One region of the Rhizobium aouanii genome, then DNA from elsewhere that is predicted to be linked to it. Evidence: predicted binding sites of a transcription regulator. Region 1 holds the regulator's gene; each other region holds the start of a gene.

Region 1 (7,005 bases):
GCGCGCGGCACTGCGCGCCGTGCCGCCGTCGATCCGCGCCGCAGCGCTCGGCCTTGGCGCCTCGAAGATGCAGATGGTGTTCCACCATGTGCTGCCGCTCGCCATGCCCGGCATCCTGACCGGCACGATCATCGGCCTGGCGCACGCGCTCGGCGAAACCGCGCCGCTGCTCCTGATCGGCATGGTCGCCTTCGTCGCCAATGCGCCGGCGACACCGCTCGATCCCTCGACGGCTCTACCCGTACAGGTCTATATGTGGGCCAACGAGGCCGAACGTGCCTTCGTTGAGCGTACTTCGGGTGCCATCATCGTCCTGCTCCTGTTCCTGATCGTCATGAACATGGGCGCCATCCTCTTGCGTCGTCGCTTCGAGCGCCGCTGGTAAACGGAGTTAAACATCATGAACATGTTGACGGAAGCTGCAGTTGAAAAGGCGCTGGATCGCAAGATGAGCAACGTCCCCTATAAGATGATCGGAAAGGATGTCTCGGTTTACTACGGCGAAAAGCGCGCGCTTTTCGATGTGAACCTGAACGTCCGCGAAAACACCGTAACCGCCCTGATCGGCCCGTCCGGCTGCGGCAAGTCGACCTTCCTGCGGTGCCTCAACCGTATGAACGATACGATCGACGGCTGCCGCGTCACCGGCAAGATCACGCTTGATACCGACGATGTCTATGATCCCGATATCGACGTCGTCGAACTTCGCGCCCGCGTCGGCATGGTCTTCCAGAAGCCGAACCCGTTCCCGAAGACGATCTATGAAAACGTCTCCTACGGCCCGCGCATCCATGGCCTTGCCAAGTCGAAGGCCGATCTCGACCAGATCGTCGAAACCAGCCTGCAGCGCGCCGGCCTCTGGAACGAGGTCAAGGACCGCGTGCACGAATCCGGCACCGGCCTGTCGGGCGGCCAGCAGCAGCGCCTCTGCATTGCGCGTGCCGTCGCCGTCAGCCCTGAAGTCATCCTGATGGACGAGCCCTGCTCGGCGCTCGACCCGATCGCCACCGCCAAGGTCGAGGAACTGATCCACGAGCTGCGCGAGAACTACACGATCGTCATCGTCACCCACTCCATGCAGCAGGCCGCGCGTGTCTCGCAGCGCACCGCCATGTTCCACCTCGGCAATCTCGTCGAGGAGAACGACACCGACAAGATGTTCACCAATCCCGACGATCCGCGCACTCAGGACTACATCATGGGTCGCTTCGGTTGATTTTGGCGACACCAAGCCTTCCCGTTATTCGAGGATAAAGCCCCATGGCATCGACACATATTTTTTCTGCCTATGATGATGATCTGAAGTTCTTGTCCAGGCGGATTTCCGAAATGGGCGGCCTGGCCGAACAGATGGTCAGTGAATCCGTCCGGGCGCTCGTCAACGGCGATACCGCATTGGCGCAGAAGGTCATCTCGGACGATGTGATCCTCGATCACGCCGAACGCGAAATCGGCGACAAGGCGATCGTCACGATCGCCCGCCGTCAGCCGATGGCCTCGGATCTGCGTGAAATCATGGGTTCGATCCGCATCGCCGCCGATCTCGAACGCGTCGGCGACCTCGGCAAGAACACCGCCAAGCGCGTCATCGCCGTCCAAAGCACCGGCGTCCCCCGCAAGCTCGCCCGCGGCCTCGAGCATCTGTCCGAGCTGGCGCTCGTCCAGCTCAAGGAAGTGCTCGATGTCTACACCAATCGTTCAGCCGACAAGGCGAATGCGATCCGTGAACGCGACAACGAGATCGACGCGATGTACACCTCGCTGTTCCGCGAACTCCTGACCTATATGATGGAGGATCCGCGCAACATCACCAGCTGCACGCATCTTCTCTTCTGCGCCAAGAATATAGAGCGCATCGGCGACCATGCGACCAACATCGCCGAGACGATCTTTTACATGACGACAGGCGCACAGCCGGAAGGCGATCGTCCGAAGGATGACAGCGCCAACACCGTCGGCGCGGTCACGGAATAACCGCCCGCACAATTAGTTGCGTGCGCGCCCGTCCGGGGCGCGCAAAGAGGTCGCAGCCAATTTCTGAATCTGCGCAGGATGAATTGCTTAAATCACCCCTGATTTAAGGATGATGCGCGAGGAGACCGACACGCATGATCCCGAGAGTTGCAGTTGTTGAAGACGAGGAAGCCCTCAGCGTGCTTCTTCGCTACAATCTCGAAGCGGAAGGCTTCGAGGTCGATACCATCCTTCGTGGCGACGAAGCCGAAATGAGGCTTCAAGAGCGCACGCCCGATCTTCTCATCCTCGATTGGATGCTGCCGGGCGTCTCCGGCATCGAGCTCTGCCGGCGCCTGCGCATGCGGCCGGAAACCGAGCGCCTGCCGATCATCATGCTGACGGCGCGCGGCGAGGAGAGCGAACGCGTCCGCGGATTGTCGACGGGTGCCGACGATTATGTCGTCAAGCCCTTCTCGACCCCCGAACTCGTTGCCCGCGTCAAGGCGATGCTGCGCCGCGCCCGTCCCGAGGTGCTGTCCACGGTGCTGAAATGCGGCGATATCGAGCTCGACCGCGAAACCCATCGCGTCCATCGCAAGAGCCGCGAAGTCCGCCTCGGCCCCACCGAATTCCGCCTGCTGGAATTCCTGATGTCGTCGCCGGGCCGGGTCTTCTCCCGCTCGCAGCTTCTGGACGGCGTCTGGGGCCACGACATCTATGTCGACGAGCGCACCGTCGACGTCCATGTCGGCCGCCTGCGCAAGGCGCTGAATTTTTCCAACATGCAGGACGTCATCCGCACCGTCCGCGGCGCCGGTTACTCGATGGAAGCCTGAGGGCTTTCGTTCTGGTTGCTGACAAAGCCGGCTGACGCCTCTTTCGTCATGCTCGGGCTTATCCCGCTACTGTCCGGTTCGCGGCGATGGACTGCCCCTCATCCGGCTGCCGCCACCTTCTCCCCGCTTGCGGGGCGAAGGGGATATGCCGCGACCTCTCCGTTCCCCACAACCTCTTGCAGGGCACGTCCCCTCGCCCCGTTTACGGGGAGAGGGTTAGGGTGAGGGGCAGCCATCCCATCCGCGCATGAAAAAACGGGCCAATCGGCCCGTTTTCTGCATTCTAACGATGGTTGCCCGCGTTCAGCTCGCCCGCGCTGCCGCCCTGCGGCGTTCGTTGACCGGCTGGTAGGCAAGCTTTTGGTGATAGCCGCAATAAGGCGAATTGTCTGGGGACTCGCAGCCGCAGAAGTGGAAGTCATCCTTCAGCGGATCGCCGACCGGCCACTTGCAGGTACGCTCGGTCAGTTCCGTCAGGCCGAGGCGACGCGAAATCGGCACCACCACATTGCCTCGCGGCACGTATTCCATTTCCTCGATCGTTTCGATCTCGATCTCTTCCTTCAGCATCGTCGCGCCCTGCTGGCGGGTAACGGTGCGGGTCGTGATGCGAGAGGCATAGTTCGGCGCGCGCGGCGCCGATGTGTTGCGCTTCGGCGTTCGCGCCGCGGTATTGGTGCCGCCGGCCTTGGCGCGGCCGGGAAGGCACAGCCGGTGCACTTTGCCGATGACCGCGTTTCTGCTGACGCCACCAAGCTGTGCCGCGATCTGGCTGGCGCTCAGTCCTTCGGCCCAAAGCTTCTTGAGTTTCTCGACCCGCTCGTCTGTCCAGTTCATGCCCTGTCTCCACCTTTTGCGTTGGTGATGGCAGAATCCCTCACCGTTGTCCCGGGAGCTCCGAAACAAGAAACGCTTGATCAATTTTGGTGACTAGTTCCGCCGCATGCAGTCTAGTAATTGATCTTTAACCTAGTGTGAGGCTGACTCCGTGACAAGAGTCGCATGAATCCGGATGAATCGAATTCGTAGTTTTCCCCAACTTGCTGCCCCTGCGTGTCATTTCTGCAATAATGCCTGTTGAAGACTGAAAATGCCGCTGTACACCTGTGCTGCATACGCTAAGGGCGCCGTTTTGTTGACATTGCAGCGCGAAAGGGAAATAGTGCCACTCGCCGCCGCAAGGCGGCATTTTTAATTTTTCGGGCCTGGTTTCCTTAGCCGGAGTCATTGCCCGCCAACTTTGATGGAGATCGCGCCATGGCTGAAGCCGCGCCGCTTTATGACACCTATTCTCGTGCCCCGCTGCGGTTCGAGCGAGGCGAGGGCGTGTGGCTGATCACCGAAAGCGGCGAGCGATATCTCGATTTTGGCGCCGGCGTCGCCGTCACCTCCGTCGGCCACAGCAATCCGCATGTTGTGGGCGCACTGAAGGAGCAGGCCGACAAGGTCTGGCACCTGTCGAACATCTATGAGATCCCCGGCCAGGAGCGCCTGGCAAAACGGCTGACGGATGCCACCTTCGCCGACAAGGTGTTCTTCACCAATTCAGGCGCCGAGGCGCTCGAATGCGCGATCAAGACGGCGCGCCGCTATCAGTTTTCCAAGGGCCATCCCGAGCGCTTTCATATCATCACCTTCGAAGGCGCCTTCCATGGGCGGACGCTGGCGACGATCGCCGCCGGCGGCCAGGAAAAATATCTCGAAGGCTTCGGCCCCAAGGCGCCGGGTTTCGATCAGGTGGCTTTCGGCGATATCGAAGCGGTCCGCGCCGCGATCACCGAGGCCACGGCCGCCATCCTCATCGAGCCGGTGCAGGGCGAGGGCGGTGTCCGTCCTGCCACCACCGAGTTCATGAAGGCGCTTCGCCAGCTCTGCGACGACAACGGTCTGCTGTTGATCCTAGACGAGGTCCAGACCGGCGTCGGCCGCACCGGCAAGCTCTTCGCCCATGAATGGTCGGGCATCACCCCCGACATCATGGCTGTCGCCAAGGGCATCGGCGGCGGGTTCCCGCTCGGCGCCTGCCTTGCCACCGCCGAAGCCGCCTCCGGCATGAAGGCTGGCACGCATGGCTCGACCTATGGCGGCAATCCGCTTGCCATGGCCGTCGGCAGCGCCGTGCTCGACATCATCCTTGCCGATGGCTTCCTCCAGCAGGTGCGCGACGTAGCACTTGTCTTCCGCCAGGGCCTCGCCTCGCTGAAGGATCGTTATCCCGATGTGATCGAAGATGTGCGCGGCGAGGGGCTGTTGCTCGGCATCAAGGCTGCCGTTCCCTCAGCCGAACTGCTGCAGGCGATCCGCGCCGCCCATCTGCTCGGCGTGCCCGCCGGCGACAACGTCATCCGCCTTCTTCCGCCGCTCGTGGTCACCGCCGAGGAAGCCCGCGAGGGCCTTGCCCGCGTCGAGCGCGCCGCCGAGAGCATCCGCGCTTCCAAGGTCAAGAAGACGGCTTGAAGAGATTGCCGCCTTCGGGCGCAGCACAGGTAAGAAGACGATATGAGCCCTAAACATTTCCTCGATCTCTCGGCGGTCACGTCAGCCGATCTCAGAACCATCATGAACGATGCGCTCGCCCGCAAACAGGCCTTCAAGGCCGGCACGGGCGACAAGCCGCTCGCCGGCAAGATGCTGGCGATGATCTTCGAGAAGCCGTCGACGCGCACCCGTGTCTCCTTCGACGTCGGCATGCGCCAGCTCGGCGGCGAAACGCTGTTCCTGTCCGGCACCGAGATGCAGCTTGGCCGCGCCGAGACGATCGGCGACACCGCCAAGGTGCTGTCGCGCTATGTCGATGCGATCATGATCCGCACCACCGAGCATTCCAGGCTGTTGGAGCTTGCCCAGCATGCGACCGTACCTGTGATCAATGCGTTGACGGATGACACCCATCCCTGCCAGATCATGGCCGATATCATGACCTTCGAAGAGCATCGCGGCCCGATCAAGGGCAAGACCATCGCATGGACCGGCGATGGCAATAATGTGCTGCATTCGCTGGTCGAGGGTGCCGCGCGTTTCGGCTATCGCATGAACATGGCCGTGCCCCTTGGCTCGGAGCCCAAGGATCACTATCTGAACTGGGCCCGCAATGAGGGCGCCGAAATCATGCTTTGCCATGATGCCGACCGTGCGGTCGCCGGCGTCGATTGTGTGGTGACCGATACCTGGGTCTCCATGAATCAGGAACATCGGGCCCGGGGTCACAATGTCTTCCAGCCTTATCAGGTCAACGCGGCCTTGATGGCCAAAGCCGGCAATGATGCATTGTTCATGCATTGCCTGCCCGCCCACCGCGGTGAGGAAGTGACGGATGATGTGATCGACGGTCCGCAATCCGTAGTCTTCGATGAGGCGGAAAACCGCCTTCATGCGCAGAAGTCGATTCTTGCTTGGTGCCTGGGCGCGATCTGAACCATAATCGGACGTCGCGAGTCACAAACTCGCGACCGCGCGAGCGAAGGGCACGCTGGCCCATCGCTCGGAAAACCAGGAGTGAAAAGCCATGGCAGAAGCTGCAGCCGCCCTCGGCCAGTTCGATTTCGCCGGCGATGACCATGTCGTCCCTTTCCAGGTGGAGGGGCTGGATGTGCGTGGTCGCGCCGTCCAGCTCGGCCCGATGCTCGATGCGATCCTAGAGCGCCATCATTATCCAGCACCCGTTGCCCGGCTGCTTGCCGAAGTCGTCGTGCTGACGGTGCTGCTCGGCACCTCGCTGAAGTTCGACGGCAAGTTCACCGTGCAGACCAAGGGCGACGGCCCGGTCGATCTTCTCGTCGCCGATTTCTCGACGCCGGAAAATGTCCGCGCCTATGCCCGTTTCGATCAGGCGCTGCTCAACAAGGCCGTCGAGGCGGGTGAAACCGAGCCGGAGCAACTGCTCGGCAAGGGCATTCTCGCCTTCACCATCGACCAGGGCAAGTTCAGCCAGCCCTACCAGGGCATCGTTCCGCTCGACGGCACCACGCTGGAAGAAATTGCCGGGGTCTATTTCCGCCAGTCGGAGCAGATCCCGACGCGTGTCCGCCTTGCCGCGGCCGAACTCTTCGACCGTGACGATGCGGGCAAGCCGCGCCATCGCTGGCGGGCAGGCGGCCTCGTCGCCCAGTTCCTTCCGGAAGCGCCGGAGCGCATGCGCCAGCCGGATCTCCACGGCGGCGACGGCGACACCGGCAGCCGCCCGCATGGCGACGACGACGCCTGGCTCGAAGCG
Region 2 (7,005 bases), on a different contig from region 1:
CCTACAACAAGCGCGGCTATTTCGGCCTCATGCAGATCAAGTACAACACCGCCAAGTCCATGGGCTATGACGGTGCCCCGGGCGGCCTCTTCGATGCCGAAACCAACATAAAATATGCCGCGAAATATCTGCGCGGCGCTTGGCTCGTCTCCGACAGCAAGGAAGACGATGCCGTTCGCCTCTACGCCCGCGGCTATTATTACGACGCCAAGCGCAAGGGCATGACCGACATCGCCCACGGTAACTACTGAAACCCGGCAATTGCTGAAACAACCGCGCCGCGCGTCTTTTCAGGCGCGCAAAGGACGCTGTAGCATTTGAATATGCAGCAGAGATTGAACAAACCCGGGCCTTATGGCTGCGGCTGGGCTTGCCGTTGCGATCCGGCCTGCTGCTCCGGCGCTCCCGATTGCGGCAAGGCCGCCAGGATCGCCTTGAGTAGCGTCCGCGGCTGGTAGCCGAACCAGCTCGGCGTCAGTCCGAGCCGAACCACGACCAGATTGGCGGACGGCACGATCGCCATGCTCTGCCCGTCATGCCCCGTCAGCCAGAACGTATCCTCCGGCAGCCCAAACGCGGCGCTCGAGCCGCCGCCGGGAGCGAGCCAGGCCTGGCCCTGCGTGTACCGGCCGTTCGAAGCAGCCGTCGGCGTGCGCATGGCGCCGACGAAACCCTCCGGCAGTAGCCGCCGACCGTTCCACACGCCGTCCTGCAGCAGAAACTGCCCGAAGCGCGCCCAATCACGCGCCGTCGCATAGAGATAGGAGCTCCCGGCGAACGTGCCGCGCGCATCGAGCTCGAATACGGCGCTCGTCATGCCCAGCGGCGCAAACAGCGCGTCATGCGGATAAGCAAAGGCCGCCTGAGCGTTGCCGACCCTGTCCATCCAGATGCGCGACAAAAGCACCGCCGTGCCACTCGAATAGCGGAATCGCTTGCCGGGGGCCGCCTCCACCGGCGCATGGGCCGGCAGCGATACCATGTCGGGATCGAGATAGAGCATGCGCGTTACGTCGGCGACATCGCCATAATTCTCGTTGAAGGCAAGGCCGCTTTCCATGCCAAGCAGGTCGGAAACCTTTATTTTGGCGCGTGCATCGTCCTTCCACTGCGCCAGCAGATGATCGTCGTCGAAGGAGACCTTGCCGTCGAGCATCAGGCGGCCGAGGATCGCCGCATTGACCGTCTTCGTCATCGACCAGCCGATCAGCGGCGTCTTCGCCGAGAATCCGGGGGCATAGGCTTCCGCGACGATGCGACCATCCCGCACCACCACGACCGCCCGCATGGCCGGGCCGGCAAGCCCGGCATCGGCCAGCACAGCGGCAATCTTCCCGTCGGAATCGCCGACGCCCTCGCCCTGCGGCCATAATGCATCGTTCGTCTCCATCTTGGCCGGCGGATCGAAGGGCACGGCATTCGCCGCCGCTTCGAAATCGCCGTCCGGCACACTCGTGCAGCCGAGCCCGCCGCGATAGAGCGCATAACTCGATGCGAACAACCCCATGAAGCGAGCCGTCACGCGGCCGTTGTCACGGTCGACGCTGACGCGCACAAGCCGGAGCAGCGGGTTTCCCGGCGCCTGCACATCGTCCTCCAGCACGTCCTCGGCGTTGCGGCCGGCGATGAAGACATTGGAACAGACAATCTTGGCGGCATAGCCGTCGCCGACGCGCAAAAGTTCCGGCGGCCTGACGAACAACCAGGCAGCGCCGGCAACGACGATGAGAACAAGAAGGAGAGTAAGCGCCTTCAGGACACGCGGGACAAATCGCATGGCATTCCTCCGAATGCCCGGAGAGAAGCAGGAATTCCGTCTGCCGGAAAGGGGGCGGCGCGAAGAAGATCCGTCGCCTCGATCACTTTCAGAGGAGTTTGATGTTTTCGAACGGCGCGCGCCCACAGCCCACGTCATCAAACTGTAGCAGTGGCGCGCTACACGCCCTGAACGCTAAAAAGGTGACAGACTCATGTCAGAATTTGCACCGGATGCCGGCTTCCGCAAGAACCGGAAACTCAAAGACGCCCTTCTTCGCCACAAGGCTTTTTCGAAGGATGGCTTTTCCGAGCGTCTCTTCGGGCTTCTCTTCTCCGGCCTCGTCTATCCGCAGATCTGGGAGGATCCGGATCTCGACATGCAGGCGATGGAGCTGAAACCGAACCATCGCATCGTCACCATCGGCTCCGGCGGCTGCAACATGCTCGCCTATCTCTCCAAGGCGCCGGCCTCGATCGACGTCGTCGATCTCAACCCGCACCACATCGCGCTGAACCGACTGAAGCTTGCCGCCTTCAAGCACCTTCCCGGCCATGCCGATCTCGTCCGCTTCCTGGCAATGCCGAACGAGAAGTCGAACAGCCGCGCCTACGACCAGCATCTCGCCGCCCGCCTCGATGAGGCGACCCGCAGCTACTGGAACGGCCGTAAGTTCGGCCGTCGCCGCGTCACAGTCTTCGACCGCAACATTTACGAAACGGGCCTGCTCGGCCGCTTCATCGGCGCCGCCCACCTTCTTGCCCGCCTGCATGGCGTCAAGCTGCGCGAGATGACCAAGACCCGCTCGATCCGCGAGCAGCGCCAGTTCTTCGACGAGCAGATTGCGCCGCTCTTCGAAAAGCCGGTCGTGCGCTGGATCACCGGCCGCAAAAGCTCGCTCTTCGGCCTCGGCATTCCGCCGCAGCAATATGACGAACTCGCAAGCCTTGCTGCGGATCATTCGATCGCGCCGGTGCTGAAGCACCGCCTGGAAAAGCTCGCCTGTCATTTCCCGATGAGCGACAACTATTTCGCCTGGCAGGCCTTCGGCCGTCGCTACGGCACCGAGGCGGAAGGCCCGCTGCCGACCTATCTGAAGTCGGAACACTATCAGGTGATCCGCGCCAATGTCGACCGCGTCAACGTTCACCACGCAAGCTTCACCGAGCTTCTGGCCCGCGAGCCGGCCGCCTCGCGCGACCGATATATCCTGCTCGACGCGCAGGACTGGATGACGGACGAGCAGCTGAACGACGTCTGGAGGGAGATTACCCGCACGGCGCGCGAAGGCGCCCGCGTGATCTTCCGCACCGCCGCCGAAAAGAGCATCATCGAAGGCCGACTGGCTCCGGTAATCCGCGACCAGTGGGATTACTTCGAGGAGAAGTCGCGTGAGCTGACTGCGCTCGATCGCTCGGCGATCTACGGCGGCTTCCACATTTATGGGAAGAAGGCGTGACCAAGGTCGATACCGATATGGCAGCAAAGGACGATGAACATGCCAGCCTGATGGATGGCATGTATCGCTATCAACGCCATATCTACGACCTCACCCGCAAATATTATCTTCTCGGCCGCGACAGCACCATCCGTAATCTCGACGTTCCCGAGGGCGGCACCCTGCTTGAAGTCGGCTGCGGCACCGGGCGCAACATGGCCTTCGCCCACCGGCATTTCCCGACCGCCAAGCTGTTCGGCCTCGACATTTCCCAGGAAATGCTGATTTCAGCGCGCAAGACCTTCGCCAACAAGGCGACAATCCCGGAATTCCGCGTCGCCGACGCCACGGCGTTCACGCCGCGCGAATTCGGCGTCAGCGGCTTCGACCGCATCCTGATTTCCTACGCCCTGTCGATGATCCCGGACTGGCAGCGCGCCGTCGATGCATCGATCGCCGCCCTCAGTCCCGGCGGCCAGCTGCACATCGTCGATTTCGGCCAGCAGGAAGGCCTGCCGGGCTGGTTCCGGCGCATGCTGCAGTCTTGGCTTGCGAAATTCCACGTCACGCCGCGTCACGATCTGCGCGAGGTCCTGGAAGCGCAAGCCCATGAAAACAACGCGACATTGTTGTTTAATACCGTCGGCGGCGGTTATGCCTGGCGGGCAGCCATTATCAGCAAGCGCTCATAATTCGCTTGAAACTAACCGATTTTTTACGTTGATATGGTGAAAAAAGGGTTATCCTCTGCCGACTCGTCTTTTTCGAAGGTCAGGCTGTGGGGCAAAGAGATCATTCGAGCTACGACGGGACGCCCATGCGCCGGCTATTGTTTTGCGTTTTGCCCTTGGCCGTCCTTTTGGCCGGCTGCAGCTCCTCGGGTTATGACTATCTCGAAACGGCGTCGATCAAGCCGAAGACGCGCTTCAAGGACACCGATCCCCAGGATTTCGGAGCAAAGCATCCGCAGCAGAATCCGGTGCACGGCATCGATATTTCCAAATGGCAGGGCGATATCGACTGGGGCACGGTGAAGAATTCCGGCGTCGCCTTCGCCTTCATCAAAGCCACCGAAGGCAAGGACAGGCTCGATCCGCGCTTCGACGAATACTGGCGAGAGGCTGGCGCCGCCGGCATCCCGCACGCTCCCTATCATTTCTACTATTTCTGCTCCTCCGCCGATCAGCAGGCCGACTGGTTCATCCGCAACGTGCCGAAGGCGGCCATGCGCCTGCCGCCGGTGCTTGACGTCGAATGGAACGGCGAATCGAAGACCTGCCGCTACCGTCCCGACGCTGAAACGGTGCGCGCCGAAATGCAGCGTTTCATGGACCGGCTGGAGGCCTATTACGGCAAGCGGCCGATCATCTATACCTCGGTCGATTTCCACCGCGAAAATCTCGTCGGCTACTTCCAGGATTATCATTTCTGGGTCCGTTCGGTGGCAAAACACCCCGAGGAGACCTATTCCGACCGCCGTTGGGCCTTCTGGCAATATACCTCGACCGGCGTTATTCCCGGCATCCGTGGGCCGACCGACATCAATGTCTTTGGCGGCAGCGCAAAGAACTGGAACAATTGGGTCGCCGCCGTTTCCAAGGATAGAAATTCTTAGTAACGTCTTGCGATGTTTCTTGCTTCCGTCACATTCGTCTGTGAAAGCGACGGAAATCTGTTTGATATAAGGACCGCATCCATGCACCGCTCGCTCGCAAGCCGCTCTGCACTCGCCCTTCTGTTTGCCTTCGCCCTCGCAGGCGGCGCGTCCGCCCAGCAGGCGCCGGGCGCAGCCCCGGCAGCGCCCTGCGGCGGCGATCTATCCACCTTCCTCGAAGGCGTCAAGAAAGATGCGGTCGCAGCCGGCGCCAGTGCGGCAGCCGCCGACGAGGCCTTCGCCGGCGCCGAGATCGATCCCAAGGTCCTGAGTCGCGATCGCGCGCAGGGCGTCTTCAAGCAGACCTTCCTCGAATTCTCCCAGCGCACCGTCAGCCAGGCCCGCCTCGACATCGGCCGCCAGAAGATGAAGCAATATGCCGATGTCTTTGCCCGCGCCGAGCAGGAATTCGGCGTGCCCCCAGGCGTCATCACCGCCTTCTGGGCGATGGAAACCGATTTCGGCGCCGTCCAGGGCGATTTCAACACCCGCAACGCTCTGGTGACGCTGTCGCATGACTGCCGCCGCCCGGAACTCTTCCGCCCGCAGCTGATCGCCCTTATCGAGATGGTCCAGCATGGCGACCTCGACCCCGCCACCAATACCGGCGCCTGGGCCGGCGAGATCGGCCAGGTGCAGATGCTGCCGCGCGACATCATTGCCTACGGCATGGATGGCGACGGCGACGGCCATGTCCGCCTGAAACAGAGCAGCCCGGACGCCATCCTGACGGCGGCGAAATTCATCCAGCATCTCGGCTTCGAGCGCGGCCAGCCCTGGCTGCAGGAAGTGACCGTGCCCGATAACCTGCCCTTTGAGAAATCTGGTCTTGGCGGCACGATGAAGGCCGCCGAATGGTTCGCACTCGGCGTCAAGCCGCGCGACGGCAATACAGCTTTCGGCGATCTCGAAGGCGACCTTGTGCTGCCGCAGGGCCGCATGGGACCGGCCTTCATCGCCTATCCCAATTTCAAGATCTATCTCGAATGGAACAAGTCGTTCATCTACACGACCTCGGCCGCCTATTTCGGAACACGCCTTTCGGGCGCCGAACCCTATCTCAAGGGCGCGCCGGAACAGGGGCTCGCCAGCGATCAGATGAAGGCGCTGCAAACCAAGCTGCAGTCGCTCGGCCATGATGTCGGAGAAATCGACGGCATTCTCGGTTCCGGCACACGCGTCGCGATCCAGAAGGAGCAGCAACGCCTCGGCATGCCGGCCGACGGCTGGGCGACGCCGGCCCTTCTCAACGCCCTCTGATCCCCGCGGACGCCCAACCGCCGCCCGCTTCGCAAGAAACGGGTGGCGCGGTCCGCCGCCTGCGCTAAAGCATGAAATCGAAAACCGGCTTTCGGCAAAACGGCTTGCGGTGGAGGAATCTGCATGGACAGCAGAATGAATGCCTGGACCTGGGGGCTGCTGGTGCTGCTCGGCCTGATCTGGGGCGGCTCCTTCTTCTTTGCCCGCATCGCCGTCCACCACGTGCCGCCACTGACTCTCGTCTTCTTCAGGCTGCTGCTCGCAGCGCTGGCGCTGCATATTTATATCGCCGGCCGTTTCGACTTCTATGCGATCCTCAAGGCCCGCTGGCGCGAATTCCTGATCCTCGGGCTCATCAACAACGCCCTGCCGCATGCGCTGATCTTCTTCGGCCAGACCCGCATCGGCGCCGGTCTTGCGGCGATCCTGAATGCGACGACGCCGATCTGGACCGTGCTGATCGCCAACTACTTCACCTCAGACGAAAAGCTGTCGCCGACAAAGATCGCCGGTTGCCTCGTCGGGCTGGCCGGAACGATCGTGCTGATCGGCCCCGGCATGTCGGCCGGTGGCCAGGCCCCGCTCTGGGCGCTGCTTCTTCCCGTGCTTGCCGCAATCTCCTATGGTTTCGCCGCCACTTACGGCAAACGCTTCAAGAATGTTCCCGCCCCTGTTACCGCAGCCGGCCAGTTGACCGCCTCTTCGCTGATTGCGCTGCCGCTGTCGCTGCTGGCCGATCGTCCCTGGGCGCTTGCCGCACCGCCGCTCGATGCCCTCCTCGCCATCCTGGCTTTGGCGCTGCTGTCGACCGCCTTCGGCTACATCCTCTATTTCCGCATCATGGCGGCGGCCGGCGCCACCAATGCCTCGCTCGTCACCCTGCTGGTGCCGCCGAGC
Region 3 (7,005 bases), on a different contig from region 1:
CAGTGGCGCTCGGCGCCTGCGTTCTGCCGCCGCTCGCGCTCTATCTCCATACGGCGGCTTTGCCCAACGCCGGCGGCAACGGCCTCGGCCTTGCCTGGAACGACGGCATCATCCTGATCGTCCTTAATCTGCTCTCCGCCATCACGACCTATGTCCCGGTGGTGGATGTCGTGCTGGTTCTGCCGCTGATACTGATCTGCACACGTGCCGTACGCGCGGGCGACATCCGCATGCATGCGGGGCTTGCCGTTGCCGCCTGCGGCCTGCTGCTTCTGTCCTGTGTTTCGCCTCGCCACATGCTCGGCACCGGATGGATCAGTTGGCGCTTTCCGATCATGACGGCGCTCGTCGCCATGGCGATGGTGTGCCCGTTCGCCAATCTGACGCGCCGGCAAGCGCTGTTGCTGGCACTCATCATCAATCTCGCAGTCTTCGGCCGCACCGGCTGGGTCGGCTGGAACTGGTGGCTGGCACAGAAGGATGTTGCCGCCATCGAGACTGTGCTTAAAAAAGTGCCGGCCGGTGCAGCCGTGCTGCCTCTGGGACATGAACCCGAGACAGTGAGCAGTCTTGCCCACTCCAACCGGTATTTTGCCTGGGGGTTCGATACTTTCCGGCACCTGCCGACGCTTGCCGTGCCGTTGTCGCATGCTTTCGTGCCGACGCTCTTCACGGCAAAAGGCAAGCAGCCGCTCTCCGTTCTGCCGCCATGGTCTGAGATCGCGGTTCCCGAGGGCAATCTGCTGTCGATCGGCGTGCTTTCATGCCCGGCAATGATGCAGGAATATAGAAACTTTACGCCTTATCTGTCGGATTGGCGCAGGCGTTTCGATTTCATCCTCGTCGCCAATGCCGATATCCCCGACCGCTATGTCGGCACCTTGATGCCGGCGGGCCTGACGCTGGTCGAAGATGCGGGTTTCGCAAAGCTTTACGCGATCGACAAGACAATGCTAGCGGATACTCTCTTGATCCCCGCTGCTTGCGCCAGGGCGTCATAGGCTGCGGCTCTTCGCGGATCAACTGCCTCTGGACGATTGGATCATGATCGCGGCCGCCACCCGGTGTTCGGGCGATAGTTGGTCAGCCGGGGAATTTAAGCGCCTTGTCGGCGCGGCATTTGGCGAGCTTTAACTGACGGAAGGAGAGGATGCGGGTGATGCGATCCTTGCCATCCGTCTCGACGCTCATGCAGGCGCAGGCATAGCCATAATTGCCGTTGGTTTTGACATAATCATGTTCGGAGATGTCGGAGATCAGCTCCATGCCTTCGACCTCGCCGGCATCGTCGCCCTGGGTCATGATTGTCCAGGTATTCTCCGCGTCCTCCAACCACCAGTTGGCGGGCGTCGGATTCTCGATCCAGCCGCAGCGCGTTTCGGCGGTCCGCGCATTGGCTGCGACGACAAGAGCCGCGATCATGACCGCGGCGGCTATCCGGTATCTCATTGCCTTTTCTCCTCGACAAATATCAATTGTTGATCGCGATGATCGCCCAATGGCTCGCCTCGCAGGCGTTGTCCTCGCAAATCGCGCTCATCCAGACGGCGCCGCCGGCGAGCATGACGCCGTCGTTGTTGACGAAGAGATCGTCATATTGTTGGCGCCCGACGGCGCGGTCGTCGAAATTGTCGATGAAATCCTCGGCGTTCTCGACGTCGTAGGTCTCGCCGTTGGCCTTGACCGTCAGCGGATATTCGGCAAGGCCGGCGATGGTCTCGCCGTCTCCCGAGCGCATCGCCCGAACGAGTTGGCGCAGCGGCCGATCGAAGCTCGCGGCATCGCCGTGCAGTTCCTCGATGCGGTTATAGACCTCGTTTTCCGACTGGGGGAAGGCGCCGGTGCTCGGAAGCGCAGTTCCCAGAAGCATCGTTCCGGCGAGGAGAAGGGCTGCAGACAGGCGCGGCATGGAAGGCTCCGGCAAATGGCGTGGTGCGGCGTTATGCGGTCCCTGATGTAGTGCGCCTATCCAATTCTGGTGTCTCATCCAGCTTTCCCGTATAAAAAATCTATCGCGGCTGCTTGACGGCCCGATCGGTTTGTCGCATAAACCTCGCGAACCGTACCGTACGGTACGTATATGGGAGCCATGACCGTGTCCGTCGATACCGCAGAGCCGAGCGAATTTTCGCCGCGCCAGAACGCCGTTCTGGAGCAGGCGCTGCAGTTGCTCGTCGATGGCGGCGAAAAGGCGCTGACGACCTCGGGTGTGGCGCGCGCCGCCAATTGCTCGAAGGAAAGCCTCTACAAGTGGTTCGGCGATCGCGACGGGCTGCTGTCGGCGATGATCGCCTATCAGGCGAGCAAAGTGCGCACCTTCGAGCGCAACGGCGAGCGGCTGACGGCGGCGAGCCTGCACGACCATGTGGTCATTTTTGCGCGTGACCTGCTGGAGGTGCTTGCCGGAGACGTCTCGCTGGCGCTCAACCGGCTGGCGATCGGGCAGTCGAACCGCGACGGTTCGAAACTCGGCAAGCTGCTGCTCGAGCGCGGCCGTCGCCAGATCGATCGGCGCGCCATGGCGCTGATCGATGCCGGGAAAAGGGCAGGGCTCCTGCGTTTTGCCGATGCCGACGAGGCTTATCACACGCTTTACGGCCTTGTTGTCTCCGACCTGCATGTGCGCATGCTGCTCGGCGAACCAGGCCTCAAGGATACCGCTCGCCAGGCGGAGAAGGCGGTCACCGCCTTCCTCCGCCTCTACGGCACGGACAAGGTTCTGGCGGAGATGCCGGTTCTCGGCTGATTCCGCTTTAATGACAGTCAACAAGACAAGCACAAGGGAAGGAACTTCAAATGCGCGTCTATTACGATCGTGATGCCGATCTCAACCTCATCAAGGCCAAGAAGGTCGCCGTCATCGGCTACGGTTCGCAGGGCCGTGCCCATGCGCTGAACCTGAAGGACAGCGGCGCCCAGAACGTCGTCATCGCGCTCAAGGCCGGTTCGCCGACCGTCAAGAAGGCCGAAGCCGATGGCTTCAAGGTCATGACGGTTGCCGAAGCAGCCGGCTGGGCCGACCTGATGATGATGGCGACCCCGGACGAATTGCAGGCCGACATCTACAAGGCCGACATCGCCGGCAACATCCGCGATGGCGCAGCTATCGCCTTCGCCCACGGCCTCAACGTTCATTTCGGCCTCATCGAGCCGAAGGCTTCGGTCGACGTCGTCATGATCGCACCGAAGGGCCCGGGCCACACGGTTCGCGGCGAATACCAGAAGGGCGGCGGCGTTCCCTGCCTCGTTGCCGTTCACCAGAATGCTTCCGGCAATGCGCTTGAACTCGCTCTCTCCTACGCCTGCGGCGTCGGCGGCGGCCGTTCGGGCATCATCGAAACCAACTTCCGCGAAGAGTGCGAAACCGACCTCTTCGGCGAACAGGTCGTTCTCTGCGGTGGTCTCGTCGAGCTCATCCGCGCTGGTTTCGAAACGCTCACCGAAGCCGGTTATGCGCCTGAGATGGCCTATTTCGAGTGCCTGCACGAAGTGAAGCTCATCGTCGACCTGATTTATGAAGGCGGCATCGCCAACATGAACTACTCGATCTCCAACACGGCCGAGTGGGGCGAATATGTCTCCGGTCCGCGCATCATCACTGCCGAGACCAAGGCCGAGATGAAGCGCGTCCTCAAGGACATCCAGACCGGCAAGTTCACGTCCGATTGGATGCAGGAATACCGCGCCGGCGGCTCGCGCTTTAAGGGTATCCGCCGCCTGAACGACAGCCACCCGATCGAAGAAGTCGGCGCCAAGCTGCGCGGCATGATGCCCTGGATCGGCAAGAACAAGCTGGTCGACAAGTCGGTCAACTAAGCGATTTTCCGCGCCGCATCGAACCTGGTTCATGCGGCGCGCCTTTCCGCTTGCGTCGGACTAGCCGGACAAGAGCACGCAACGGTCGAAGCGTCGGGCTGCAACGTCAGCGGCCGGAGCCATGATGACGAGATCGCTGGCGTCCCAAAAGACGCGACCCGTTGCCGAGCCGGCGCGCAGCCGTGCGAGAACAATCCAGCCATCCGGGTCGCCCAGATCGCCAAAGCCTTGCGAGGCGGCTAGGCTTGATGCCTCTCCGCGACACGAGAGGCCTCCCTGGATCGTGGCATGGCCAAGCATCTGGTGGACCTGAGGCGTCGCAGACCCGGCATAGGGACCGGTCAAGGCGCGCTCGAAAGCCTCATTCGTGTCTGAGAGCTCATCGAGCGATCCATTGTCCGTTTCTTCGATATGCACCTCCGCGGCCGACACGTCGAAGGTTCGGGTTCTCCGTGGCCGCAGACGCGCATAGGCGGAGCTTGCCCGTCGCTCGTCCGACAACGCTTCAAACGAGCTTCCAGGCTCGCCGACCGAGAGCGCTGGATGCTCCGAGTTGCGCGGATGCGGCCGAAGGTGGAAGCGTTCGGGTTGGAGGGCGGTAACGTCGGGAAACGCGGGCGGTGCCGTGAAAATGAAGTCACGAGTCATCCATCGTTGGTTTAAAGACCATTCCAGTTCCTCTGCCTATTATCTTGCCTGCCTCCGGCACGTCGATCTCATCTTGATAGGGCGGAGGCAACGTGCCGACCACGGCAATGCCCGGTCTTGGCCTTCATTGAGCCGTGTCGCTTCCGCCTGAGAGAGAACAGCATCCCCAAGACGTTCCTGTCGCAAAACCGTAATATCGCGCCTCTAGGTTTAGAATGGATCTAAAACAAGATAATTTGACACCAGTTTTCAACCGTGGAGGCATTGGATGAACGAGCATCTTTCTCAGAGGATTTTCCCGACGACTCAGCTCGAAGACGCGGATGGTGACGGCCACAACACCAGCGCCAATCCGACGATGGGTGAAATCATCGGCAAGCGTTTTTCACGCCGCAGTTTTCTGCAGGGCTCGCTTGCCGTTTCCGCCATTGCAGCCACGGTAAGCCCGATCGCGCTGATGAGCGCGGACGAGGCGCGCGCTGCAGACAATAAAGGCTCTGCCTTCAACTTCTCCGAAGTGGAGGCCGGCGTCGACGACAAGCATCACATTGCGGAAGGCTATAATGCCGATATCCTGCTGCGCTGGGGCGATGCCGTGCTGCCGGGCGCTCCCGAGTTCGACCCGACGAAGCAGACGGCCGATGCGCAGAGCAAGCAGTTCGGCTACAACAACGACTATGTCGGCTTCATTCCGCTCGAAGGTTTGTCCGAGCACGGCCTGCTCGTCGTCAATCACGAATACACCAACCCGCATCTGATGTTTCCCGGCCTCGTGCAGGTGGTTGACGGCAAGATCAAGCAGGGCGCGCTCAGCAAGGAGCAGGTGGATGTCGAGATGGCCGCCCATGGCGGCACCATCGTTGAGATCCGCAAGGTGGACGGCAAGTGGCAGGCTGTCACCGACGGCAAGTACAATCGCCGCATCACGGCCAACACGGCGATGGAAATCTCCGGTCCGGCTGCCGGCAACGATCGCCTGAAGACCAGTGCCGACGCGACCGGCACCCGCGCCATCGGCACGATCAACAACTGCGCCGGCGGCGTGACGCCCTGGGGCACCTACATCATGGCTGAAGAGAATTTCCACGGCTATTTCTCCGGCGCATTGCCGCAAGGCCACAAGGAAGCCGCCAACTACAAGCGTTACGGCGTGCCGGAAGGCGGCTACGAGTGGGCGAATTTCTACGACCGTTTCGATCTTTCCAAGGAACCGAACGAGCCGAACCGTTTCGGCTGGATCGTCGAGGTCGACGTCATGGACCCAACGTCGGCGCCGAAGAAGCGCACGGCGCTCGGCCGCACCAAGCATGAGGGCGCCGAGTCGATCGTCGCCAAGAACGGCAAGGTCGTCTTCTATCTCGGCGACGACGAGCGTTTCGACTATGTCTACAAGTTCGTGACCGACGGGGCATTCAACCCGAACGACCGCGCCGCCAACATGAACCTGCTCGACAGCGGCACGCTCCATGTCGCCAAGTTCAACGAGGACGGCACCATGCAGTGGCTGCCGATGGTCTTCGGCCAAGGTCCGCTGACGGCGGAAAACGGCTTCACCAGCCAGGCCGACGTGCTGATCGAATGTCGTCGCGCCGGTGACGCGCTCGGCGCCACCAAGATGGACCGCCCGGAAGACGTCCAGCCGAACGGCGTCAACGGCAAGGTCTATGTCATGCTGACCAACAACACCCGCCGCAAGGCCGACCAGGTGGATGCCGCCAATCCGCGCGCGGAAAACGCCTTCGGCCACATCATCGAAATCTCTGAAAACGACGGCGACTTCACTGCCACATCAGGCAAGTGGGAAGTGCTCCTGAAGTGCGGCGATCCCTCGGTTGCGGCCGTTGGCGCGACCTTCTCGACCGAAACGACCAAGAACGGCTGGTTCGGCATGCCTGATAACTGCGCCGTCGATTCCGCCGGCCGCCTCTGGGTGTCGACGGATGGCAACAACAACAAGGCCACCGGCCGCACCGACGGTCTGTGGGCCGTCGATACGGAAGGTGCGGCGCGCGCCACCTCGAAACTCTTCTTCCGCGTGCCGGTCGGCGCCGAAATGTGCGGCCCGCTCTTCACACCGGATGACGAAACCGCCTTCGTCGCTGTGCAGCATCCCGCCGATGGCGGCGAGGACTGGCCGGGCCATGGCCGCCCGTCCTATTACGAGGACCTTTCGACCCGCTGGCCGGACTTCAAGCCCGACATGCCAGTGCGACCTGCGGTCGTCGCCATCACCAAGGTTGGCGGTGGCAAGATTGCCGTCTGACGGTTGAACGCGGAGCCGAGCCATGGGGCGAGTGGCAGTCAGGCTGCCACCTTGCTGTAAATGCCCTTTGGCGGCCGGGATGAGCCCATCTTCCGGCCGCCTGTCGCCGCGCCCGTATGTGGGTTATGCGGCTCTCATTTTGAGCACGGGCGTGGCCGTCGTATCGGTGGGGAAACTTAAGGCCATCCCGACCCATTGAGAAAGTAGCCTGCTATGGATGCAGGGTTTCTTGAAACCCAGTTTGGATTTCAGATAGCAGCCGCAAAAATTGACGGGGC

Evidence for each region. The regulator PhoB, encoded in region 1, activates phosphate uptake and scavenging genes when phosphate is short. The targets are predictions, from matches to a motif close to TGTCATNNANCTGTCAT.
Region 2: a site for PhoB is predicted at 1,910-1,926, ahead of V8P77_RS03110 (BtaA family protein). Genes of this name have one in related genera too.
Region 3: a site for PhoB is predicted at 4,643-4,659, ahead of V8P77_RS28690 (PhoX family protein). Genes of this name have one in related genera too.

What each region holds. Positions count from the first base shown of each region.
Region 1 covers NZ_JBAMYD010000034.1:4,109-11,113, forward strand. The annotation lists gene pstA (phosphate ABC transporter permease PstA) at 1-385, shown strand, start outside; gene pstB (phosphate ABC transporter ATP-binding protein PstB) at 401-1,216, shown strand; gene phoU (phosphate signaling complex protein PhoU) at 1,261-1,974, shown strand; gene phoB (phosphate regulon transcriptional regulator PhoB) at 2,109-2,792, shown strand; gene V8P77_RS33950 (GcrA family cell cycle regulator) at 3,096-3,629, opposite strand; gene V8P77_RS33955 (aspartate aminotransferase family protein) at 4,050-5,249, shown strand; gene argF (ornithine carbamoyltransferase) at 5,292-6,206, shown strand; gene V8P77_RS33965 (Hsp33 family molecular chaperone) at 6,298-7,005, shown strand, end outside.
Region 2 covers NZ_JBAMYD010000001.1:634,849-641,853, reverse strand. The annotation lists gene V8P77_RS03120 (transglycosylase SLT domain-containing protein) at 1-251, shown strand, start outside; gene V8P77_RS03115 (serine hydrolase domain-containing protein) at 353-1,777, opposite strand; gene V8P77_RS03110 (BtaA family protein) at 1,971-3,215, shown strand; gene V8P77_RS03105 (class I SAM-dependent methyltransferase) at 3,212-3,886, shown strand; gene V8P77_RS03100 (glycoside hydrolase family 25 protein) at 4,012-4,809, shown strand; gene V8P77_RS03095 (lytic murein transglycosylase) at 4,891-6,108, shown strand; gene V8P77_RS03090 (DMT family transporter) at 6,232-7,005, shown strand, end outside.
Region 3 covers NZ_JBAMYD010000019.1:137,905-144,909, reverse strand. The annotation lists gene V8P77_RS28720 (hypothetical protein) at 1-1,001, shown strand, start outside; gene V8P77_RS28715 (DUF4087 domain-containing protein) at 1,084-1,449, opposite strand; gene V8P77_RS28710 (hypothetical protein) at 1,472-1,909, opposite strand; gene V8P77_RS28705 (TetR/AcrR family transcriptional regulator) at 2,081-2,746, shown strand; gene ilvC (ketol-acid reductoisomerase) at 2,797-3,816, shown strand; gene V8P77_RS28695 (hypothetical protein) at 3,877-4,464, opposite strand; gene V8P77_RS28690 (PhoX family protein) at 4,733-6,727, shown strand.